2 regions of the Bradyrhizobium sp. SZCCHNRI1009 genome follow, and region 1 is predicted to be linked to the other one. Evidence: riboswitches for the same ligand, from Rfam matches in the RefSeq annotation. Region 1 holds a riboswitch; the other holds the start of a gene.
What was found. Region 1 has a riboswitch for cobalamin ahead of QX010_RS26145 (HupE/UreJ family protein). Riboswitches for the same ligand answer to the same signal wherever they lie in the genome.

Region 2: it holds a riboswitch for cobalamin, as region 1 does, so the genes downstream of both, QX010_RS32005 (TonB-dependent receptor plug domain-containing protein) here and QX010_RS26145 (HupE/UreJ family protein) in region 1, are expected to answer to the same signal.

Annotation. Positions count from the first base shown of each region.
Region 1 covers NZ_JAUEUL010000020.1:63,917-68,553, reverse strand. Annotated here, with positions in the region: gene cobN (cobaltochelatase subunit CobN) at 1-943, opposite strand, end outside; gene cobW (cobalamin biosynthesis protein CobW) at 953-1,990, opposite strand; gene QX010_RS26150 (DUF1636 domain-containing protein) at 2,011-2,403, opposite strand; gene QX010_RS26145 (HupE/UreJ family protein) at 2,407-3,039, opposite strand; cobalamin riboswitch at 3,158-3,351, opposite strand; gene cobU (bifunctional adenosylcobinamide kinase/adenosylcobinamide-phosphate guanylyltransferase) at 3,386-3,922, shown strand; gene cobO (cob(I)yrinic acid a,c-diamide adenosyltransferase) at 3,939-4,547, shown strand; gene QX010_RS26130 (cobyric acid synthase) at 4,552-4,637, shown strand, end outside.
Region 2 covers NZ_JAUEUL010000038.1:18,552-23,188, reverse strand. Annotated here, with positions in the region: gene QX010_RS32010 (hypothetical protein) at 1-250, opposite strand, end outside; gene QX010_RS32005 (TonB-dependent receptor plug domain-containing protein) at 325-2,400, opposite strand; cobalamin riboswitch at 2,496-2,714, opposite strand; gene QX010_RS32000 (DUF2336 domain-containing protein) at 2,921-4,033, opposite strand; gene QX010_RS31995 (SDR family oxidoreductase) at 4,576-4,637, shown strand, end outside.

The sequences.
Region 1 (4,637 bases):
CGACATTCATCGCAAGGTCCGTCGGCGACAGTCCACGCGCCGAGGAAGCCCACGCGTCCTCGGTGCTCTGCGCCTGGATGATCTGCAGAACCGGCGCGTCCGCGAGGTCGAGCGCCGTTGTGCCGTCCTCGCGCTGCGCCGAGAACGCGGTCGCGTTCAAGATGACCGCAGGACGCCGGTGCCGGACCAGTCGCACCAGCGCATCGTCGATGCTGGGATCCTTCAGGCTGGTTACCGCGACCGCGACGGCCGCCAGCCCTTCGGCTTCGATCGCCCGCATCAATTCTGCAATCCCGGCCGTATCGGCAGCAAGCAGGCTCGCACGGTAGAACACGATCAGCGCAGTCGGCCGCGCATCAGCGTGGCTGCAGAGGTCATCGATGCCGACCGCGCCGTGATCGCGCGTAAAGCCGACGATGGAGCCGAGCGCGAGCGGCTCGCCAAACGGCACGTCACAGCCAAGCAGGCTCGCGAGATAATGCAGCGCCTCGCGCGCATTGCCGACGCCGCCCTCGTGCAGATAGCCATAGAGCCGCGACGTCGCGTCGTGCGGCAAGGTCGAGAGCGCATCGAGCCGGTCGTCGGCGCGATCATCGCCCGGCAGTGCCGCGAACAGAATGTTGCGGCTGCGGCAGGCCGACGCGATGCGCTCCAGCCCGTAGCGCCAATAGTCGAGCCCGCCGAGACAGCGCACGACGACGGCGCGCGCGCCGAGCACGACGCGATCGACATAGAGATCGACCGACATCGGATGCTTCAGCCGCTTCAGGCTGGCGAGGCGCAGGCTGGGCAGCTCGGTCGACGTCGCGGTCCAGGCTTCGGCCAACGCCGACAGGTCGGTGTCCGAGAACGACAGCACGACGATCTCGGCCGGCGACTGCGCAAGATCCACGGCCTGTTCGAGGTCGTCGAGATCCCCGCCCGTTGTCGCCAGCAGGTGCATCGGTGACGCCTACCCTGTGATCAGGCTCTGGATGGCGGCGGCATCGAGGCCGCGCTCGCCGATGATCACCAACCGCCCCTGCCGCGATTCGCCCGAGCGCCACGGGCGCTCGAACTGGTGCTGAATGCGGCTGCCCACGGCCTGCACCAGGAGGCGCAGCGGCTTGCCGGCAACTTCCACGAACCCTTTCACCCGCAAGACATCATGCGCATCGACGGCGGCCGCGATGCGGTCGACGAGCGCATCGGGCGAGGCCTGCGCCGGGACGTCGAGCACGAAGCTCTCAAAATCGTCGTGATCATGCTCGGCCTCGTTGTCGTGATGCGACGGCCGGGCGGCGAGATCATCCTCCGCCGCGGCGCCGAGCCCGAGCAGCACCGACGCCGACAGCCTGCCATGCTCGGTCGCGATCACCTTGACGGCGCGCTGCACCTTGGCGGCAATCTCGGCGGCGACATCCTTGCGCTGCTCCTCGCTCATCAGATCGCTCTTGTTCATCACGACGAGATCGGCGCACAGCAGCTGGTCCTCGTAGACCTCCTCCAGCGGGTTGTCGTGATCGAGCGAGGCATCGGTGGCGCGCTGCGCCGCGAGCGCTTCCGGATCGTCGGCGAAGCGGCCCGCAACCACCGCCGGGCCGTCGACGACCGCCACGACGCCGTCGACCGTGACACGCGTCGCGATCTCGGGCCAGTTGAAGGCCTGCACCAGCGGCTTCGGCAGCGCCAGCCCCGAGGTCTCGATCACGATATGCTCCGGCGGCTCCTTCTGATCCAGCAGGCTCCTGAGCGCGGGCACGAAATCGTCGGCGACGGTGCAGCACAGACAGCCGTTCGACAGCTCGACGATGCGATCCTCCGGACAGTCCGGCACGCCGCAGCCCTTCAGGATGTCGCCGTCGATGCCGACGTCGCCGAACTCGTTGACGATGATGGCGAGCCGGCGGCCGTTCGCGGTCTCGATCAGATTGCGCACCAGCGTCGTCTTGCCGGCGCCGAGAAAACCGGTGACGATGGTGCAAGGCGTCTTGGCGAACGACTTCGTCATGGCGATACGATCTCTCGGTTTCAGCGTGGCGCCGACAGCGCAGGCACGCGCGCGACGGTGTTCTTGCGGATGTATTCCGGGCGCTCGCGCCAGGCCGGCAGGCCCGCATCATGGCGCTGATGCAGCTGCGCGAATGCCAGCACATCCCGCGCATGCAGATCCGGATCGAGCGCGCCGAGCACATAGGTCCATTTGCCCGGCGCTGTCACCGCAACCGTGCACGCACGATTGCAGTTCGACAGGCACTCGACACCGACAACGGTGACGCCGGCGCGCTGCGCGGCCGGCACCGTCTCGATGGCTGCGAGCAAACGGGCACCGGCCCGCGGCTCGTCCGGCGGCGCAGCTTCAGGCGCCTGCGTGCGGCAGGTGACGCAGACGAACAGCGTCGTCTCTCCAGTCGATGCGATCATCAATCAGCCGATCACGCCGGCGGCCGTTGCGGCGGCAACGCCGCCCACCAGCACGATGGCAGCGCCCGCGAGCCGCAGCGCCAGCGGCGCAGCCGCCTTGGCCTTCGCCGACAGCAGCCTGGTGCCGAGGAACGCACCGGCCGCGATGACGGTCTGGATCACGAGCAGCCCGGCGAGATAGGCTCCTAGCGGAGAGTTCTCGGCGCCGACGATCGATTCACCCAGCGCATATCCGTGGACGAGGCCGGTCACGGCGAACAGGCCGGCAACCGGCAACACGCCGAAACGCCCACGCATCACCACCACCAGCCCAACCACGGCGGTGGTCAGGCCGACCAGCAGCTCGGCAGCGGGGATGTTGGCCTTGGCCACATGCAGGCCGACGCCCGCGATCATCGCGGTGGTGAAGGCGAGCACCGGCGCGAAGCCGCGGCCCAGAAGAGCTGCAACGATGCCTGCGCCCACGATCGCCGCGAGATGGTCGATTCCGATGATGGGATGGCCGAGGCCGGACAGCATCCCCTGCGCAAACGTCTGCGGCAGCTTGCCGCCCATCATGTGATGCGCGAAGGCGGGATCGGCGGCGAGCAGCAACAGGCTCGCGGCTGCAAAGGTCGTGGTACGGGTCAACTTCATGGCCGTCTCCGTCGCTTGCCGGCTCCCCAGAGGACCGGACGATGCGCTGCATCCGACGGCATCCCGCCCATCCCGGCGGGATCAGAACCAGCATCGCGACTCCCCGCGCGACGGGTCGGCCAACAGCAATGTCGACGGCAGGTCTCCTGGCTCTCGGGTCGCTGCATCAGGCCACCTTCCCGGTTTCCCAGTGGTGTCTTGGCCTCACACTCGCCGATTACAGTTGCGGGGGCAGCCACGGCCTTGGGTCAAGAACCCGCACCGTGTTCCCTAAATCTCTCCTTTCGGAGAACCGTCATCTGTTAGATACGGGTCGCGCCAAAGCCCGTCAATCGGAATCGTCCCCATGGCCCCTGCCCCGCCGCACCCCGTCCTGCCGCGCCTGACGCTGGTGCTCGGCGGCGCGCGCTCGGGCAAGAGCCGCCATGCCGAGGCGCTCGTCACCGCCCTTCCGCCGCCCTGGACCTATGTTGCGACGGCGCAGGCGTTCGACGCCGAAATGACCGACCGGATCGCCCAGCACAAGGCGCGCCGCACCGAGGGATGGCAGACGCTGGAGACCTCGCATGATCTACCTAGCCTCGTCCGGGCAAGCGGAGATTCGGGCACGCCCATGCTGATCGATTGCCTGACGCTCTGGCTCAGCAATGTGATGCTCGCCGACATGGACGTGCCGGCCAGATGCGCCGAGTTGATCGACGCGCTCAGGAGCGCGAATGGCCCCATCGTGGCCGTGTCCAACGAAGTCGGGCTGGGCATCGTGCCGGACAATGCGCTGGCGCGCGCCTTTCGCGACGCCCAGGGTCGACTGAACCAGGACGTCGCGGCCGTGGCCGATCGCGTGATCCTGATGGCGGCAGGACTGCCGCTGACTTTGAAGTGACAAGGAGAACATGCCCGTGACCGAAAGCGCCGACGATTCCCGCCACAAGGCGAAGATGGAGAACCGCAAGGCGGTGCAGGATGCCGAGGTCGCCTCCAAGACCGTGGAGAAGGGCCTGCTCATCGTTCACACCGGCAAGGGCAAGGGCAAATCGACGGCGGCGTGGGGCCTGATGCTGCGCGCGATCGGCCGCGGCTTTCGCATCGGCGTCGTGCAATTCGGCAAGGGCGCGTGGGAGACCGGCGAGCGCAAGGCCATCGAGACGTTCGGCGACCAGGTGTCGTGGCACACGCTCGGCGAAGGTTTTACGTGGGAAACCCAGGATCGCGCGCGCGACGTCGCCGCGGCCGAGCGCGCCTGGGCCAAGGCAAAGGAGCTGATGGCGGATCCGTCGATCCGGCTGCTCGTTCTCGATGAGCTCAACATCGCGCTGCGCTACGATCATCTTGATATCGCCGACGTCGTCGCCACGCTCGCAGGGCGCCGTCCCGATCTGCACGTCGTCGTCACCGGCCGCAACGCCAAGCCGGAGCTGATCGAGGCCGCCGATCTCGTCACCGAGATGAACCTCGTGAAGCATCATTTCGCGGCCGGCGTGAAGGCGCAGGAAGGCATCGAGTACTAGGCTCATGAGCGCGCGCGCCATCATGTTCCAGGGCACCGGCTCCGACGTCGGCAAATCGCTGATCGTCGCTGGGCTCGCGCGTGCGCTGAC
Region 2 (4,637 bases), on a different contig from region 1:
GCAGGGCGCCGAAGCCGATGCCCTGGTTGACCAGCCAGGCGCCGAGTATCGCCGGCAGCGCCGAGCGCAGCGGCAGCATGGCGGCTGCGATCACGGCGAAGGCCGCAAACGGCGTCGCGCAGGCGAACACGAAGCTCGCCAGCGCGCAGGCCGTGGTCAGCAGCGCGAAGCAGAACGCGGCGGCATGCCGCTGCGGGACGGGCGCGAGGCGAGCCCCGAAGCTGGATGAGGCAAGGATGTCGAAAGCCATGGAACATCTCCTTCTGTTGCGATTGTAGTCATTTCGGCAGCTTCTGTCAGCCGCCGGCATCGTGGTCGGCGCCGTCACTGCACGCCCGATGTCGCCACCCGGAGGCCGCCGAACACGCCGAAGCCCGGCGCGAGGAATCCGGTCGGGTTCTGGTAGTGACGGTTGAACAGGTTATCGATCTGGCCGAACAGCTTGACCTGGTTGGACAGCGCGTAGTCGCTGCGCAGGTTGACGACCGTATAGCCGGGCGCGACCAGGCCGGTGGTCATGCCGTCGCGGCTGACATCGAGCCAGTCGCTGATCCTCAGCACGGTGGCCGACAGGCGCAGCGCATCGATCGGCTGCCAGGTCGCGGTGGCGCTCCATTTTTCCTTCGGCCGCCGCAATAGCTGCTGGCCGGTGGCCGCATCGACCGCGCGGGTGAAGGTGTAGTCTGCACGCAGCGAGATCCGGTCGGTGAGATCAGCCGTCACGAAGCTCTCGGTGCCTTCGGTGGTCGCGAGGCCGACATTGGCGTAGGAGGTGAAGGTCGCGTTGAAATTGATCAGGTTGGTGATGCTGTTGTGGAAGTAGGTCGCGCCGAAGCGGATGCGATCCGAAAACAGCGGCTGTTCGAAGCCGGCGTCGTAGCCGGTGCTCTGCTCCGGCTTCAGGTTGGGATTGGCGAAGAAGTTGAAGGCCGGAAAATCCTGGTGCAGCTGGCTCAAGGTCGGCGCCTTGAAGCCGGTGCCGTAGCTCGCCTTCAGCTTGGTCCCGGTGACCGGCAGGATCACCGCCGGCGCGATCCGGAAGGTGCCATGGCCGCCGAATTGCTCGTTGACGTCGTTGCGCAGGCTCGCCACCACGAACCAGCGTTTGGCGAACTCCGTCTGCAACTCGATGAAGCCGGCCTTGTTGCCGTTCTCGGCGGAAAGATCAGTTGTTTTCAGCCGCTCGGTCTGCTGCTCCAGCCCGACGACGAGATTGTTGTGCGGCGCCAGTTCGGTCACCGCGTGCCAGTCATATTTGATGCGTTCCCCCGTGGCGACCGCGGCCACGGGATTGCCGGCCGTCAGATCGGACGACCAGTTGTTCACGTAGTTGACGCCGAAATAGTTCCTGATGCGGCCGCCGAGCAGCGACCACACGGCTTCCTCGCGCGTCGCCAGCTGGTGGACCGTGTGGTTGCTCCTGATAGCATCGGGAGCGCTCGGAAAGCCGCTGTCGCCGGTGAACAGCAGCGTGGCGTCGGTGTATCGAATCACCGAGTTCAACGTCCAGGCCTCGTTGAGATCGACGCCGAGCTTGGACGAGGCGGTCACGTTGTCGTAGGCGTTGCCGATCGCCTTCTGCCCGGCCGGGAGCAGCTGCCACGGCGTCACCGGCACGTCGCCGGCGTGCAGATGCGCGACATTGACCGCGTAGTTGACATTGTTTTGTGAGCCGCTGACGCCGGCCGACTGGTTGAAGGTCTTGAACGACCCGCTCTCGACCGAGGCGGTCGCCCGCGCCGGGCCGTCGCCCTTGCGCGTGATCACCGAGATCACGCCGCCGATCGCATCGGAGCCGTACAGCCCGCTCTGCGGCCCGCGCAGCACCTCGAGCTGCTGGATGTCGGCGGCGAGCAGATGCGCGAAATCGAACGCACCGTTGCTGTTGGTGACGTCGCCGACGTCGATGCCGTCGATGATGAGCTTGGTGTGGTTGGCATTGGTGCCGCGCATGAAGACGTTGGTCTGGCCGCCCGGGCCGCCGGCCTGCACGACGTTCAATCCGGGGACGGTGCTCAGGATGTCCGGCACCGTGCGGGCCTGCTGCGCGGCGATGTCCTTGTCGGTCACCACCGTGATCGCATTCGCGACGTTGGCGACCGGCGTCACGATGCCGGCCGGGCTGACCGCGACGGGCGGGCTGGCCGGCGATTCCGGCTTTGCCGCCGGCATCTGTTGATGCGCGGCGTTGCCGGCTCTGCGGGGGATGGCCGGTTTCGGAGCGATCGGCCGGTGCGGCGGGTCGACCTCGACCGGCGGCAGCAGATCGGGCGAGGCGGATTGCTGCGCCGTTGCGGGGGAGGGACCGAGCAGCGCGAACGACGAGAGGAGGCAGAACGACGACAGAAGGGCGCGACGGCGCCTGGCATGGGGAACGGGAGACACGAGTGACCTCGGCATGACGTCAGTGGCACGTCACCGCGAACGAGGTCTCATGCACGCCTTTGCAGGCCTGCCTGAAAACGATGCCAATAACGCCCCGACCGGCATCCTCGCGTGTGACCACGGCTGACGGCAGGTCTCCTGGCTCGCGGGTCGTCACCTCCACGTCGCCTTCCCGGGACCGAGATTTCCCAGTGGCCTCTGACGCGAGATTCGCCGCTTACAGTTGCGGGGGCAGCTGCGGCCTTCGGTCACGTCCCTTGCGAGACGTCTCCGGCACCGCATTCCCTATTGAGCCCCGGTCGAGGGGCACCGTCGCCGTCACCGTAGGAGTGCGGGCGCACCAAAGTCAATCCGGCGCCCGGTGATCTCCTGGCGATAACGCGCTGGAGTGGATTGCGTGTGGCGAACTCTCTCGGCCGCCGCGTTCGGCGTGAGATACCCGGCGCCCGCGACGCCCCACAGCTGTCGTTCGCAGGGACGACAGCGGGATGTGAGGCGCGAATCAATTCCGGCGCGAATCGCTTGCGAGCGCCGCTTACTTCTCGACCTTGTTGTGCACCATCCAGAACCGCAGGGTGCGCTGGGCGGTGTCGAGGGACAGGCGGGAATAGTCGCGTTCCGCGAGCTTCAGCGTGTCGCTGTCGATGGCGTGCTTGATCGGCCGGTGGGTCAGGATCTTCGCCACCACCGACCAGGCCAGCCCGGCGGCACGGCAGGGGATCAGCACGATGTCGGTGCGCGGGCCCTCCAGCACCTTGGCCATCATCTCGGTCGGGACGTTGTTGAGCAGGCCGAGTGCGGCGGACACCTCGCCGAAGCGGCGGGTCTCGGCGAAGAAGGCGATGGCGGCATCGTTGAGCTCGTTCAGCCCCTTCATGCGCTTGACGGCCTCTTCGGCCAGCGTGAAGTCGCGCCCGATCAGGCCGCCGTCGCTGCGCGCAACGTCGGCGATTGCCTTGAGGATTTTCTTGATCTCCTGCTGCAACGCCGGCGGCGCCGAGGCCATCAACTTGGCGCGCACGGCTTCGGTTGCGCGGCGCAGGAGGTCGCGCAGATGCTTGGTGGGCAGGTCGATGCGCAGCCCGATGATCTCGGACAATTCGTCGTCGTCCTCGGCATGCGCCATCATCCCGGAATAGCCGGTCTCGGAGAAGCGCGCGGTCTGGTTGTTGGCAAGCTTGCGGATGACCCGGCGCTCGCCGCGGTCGACGATGATGTCGGTCACCGCCTCGGTCAGATGCGGGCGGCTGGAGATCGCCATCAGGTGATCCTGGCCCTTGGTCGCCGCGACCTCCACCAGCGTATGCTCGGTGAGCCGGCTCGAGTGCATCAGCACGTTCTCGGCCACCGAGATTTCATCGTCGCGGGCGAGCTGCTGGATCAATTCGACGGGCGCATAGTCGACCGGCGCGAGATGCTTGCTGAGCTCGGCCCGCGCGCGGGTCTCGACCCGCGAGACCAGCATGCACAGCACGTTGTCGAACACCTTGATCTGGTCCTCGCTGAGGCGTTCGCCGTCATGCAGGAACAGGTTGGTGACCTGGCGCAGCGTGTTGACGCGCTTCGCCGAGGAGCCGCTGCGGACGGCCTCTTCGAGTTCGGTGATGATGGAGTTTTCTGAAAGCGGAAGCTGTTCTGGCTGTGACACGATCGCGCTCGTTGGTCCGGATTGCCGGAGCGACAGCAACGCGTGTGGGATCCGCTGCAAGGCTTTCGGCCGGGGCAGTTTTCGGCACGGGCGATAACAATGCGTTAGGGGCGGAGGGCGTAGTACTCCGGGGAAACACGGATACGGAAAATTAAGACGATACGCATAGAGGGGAAGACGGGTCGGAGCCCGGCGTTTCGGAGATTCGCCGGACAATCGATGGAATGAGGTGCGATCACCTCCTTGTAGACCCGGCGAAGACAGGCGAGCGAGGCGGAAAGGTTAACGATCTCATAAGGTCACAAACCTTCCTTCATCCAGTTTGGTCGCTGCCCTCGATCTCACGTCAGCTCTCATCCTCCCAAGCATTGAAACTTAAATCCGATTCTTGCCGCGGCCGTTTTGCCGACGCGCCGTGCGTTGCGTGCCGTATTCTGTTGTTCCGGGGCAGGCTCGGCGGGTGATGACCTCACGCGAAAAATCAGCGCCAGCATCTTGCCGCATCCCGTGCGATAATCGCCGCGCAAATCGTTGAGGTCCCCATGAAATCCGTCGTCATCACCGGCGCATCCACCGGCATCGGGTTCGCCTGTTCGAAGCACCT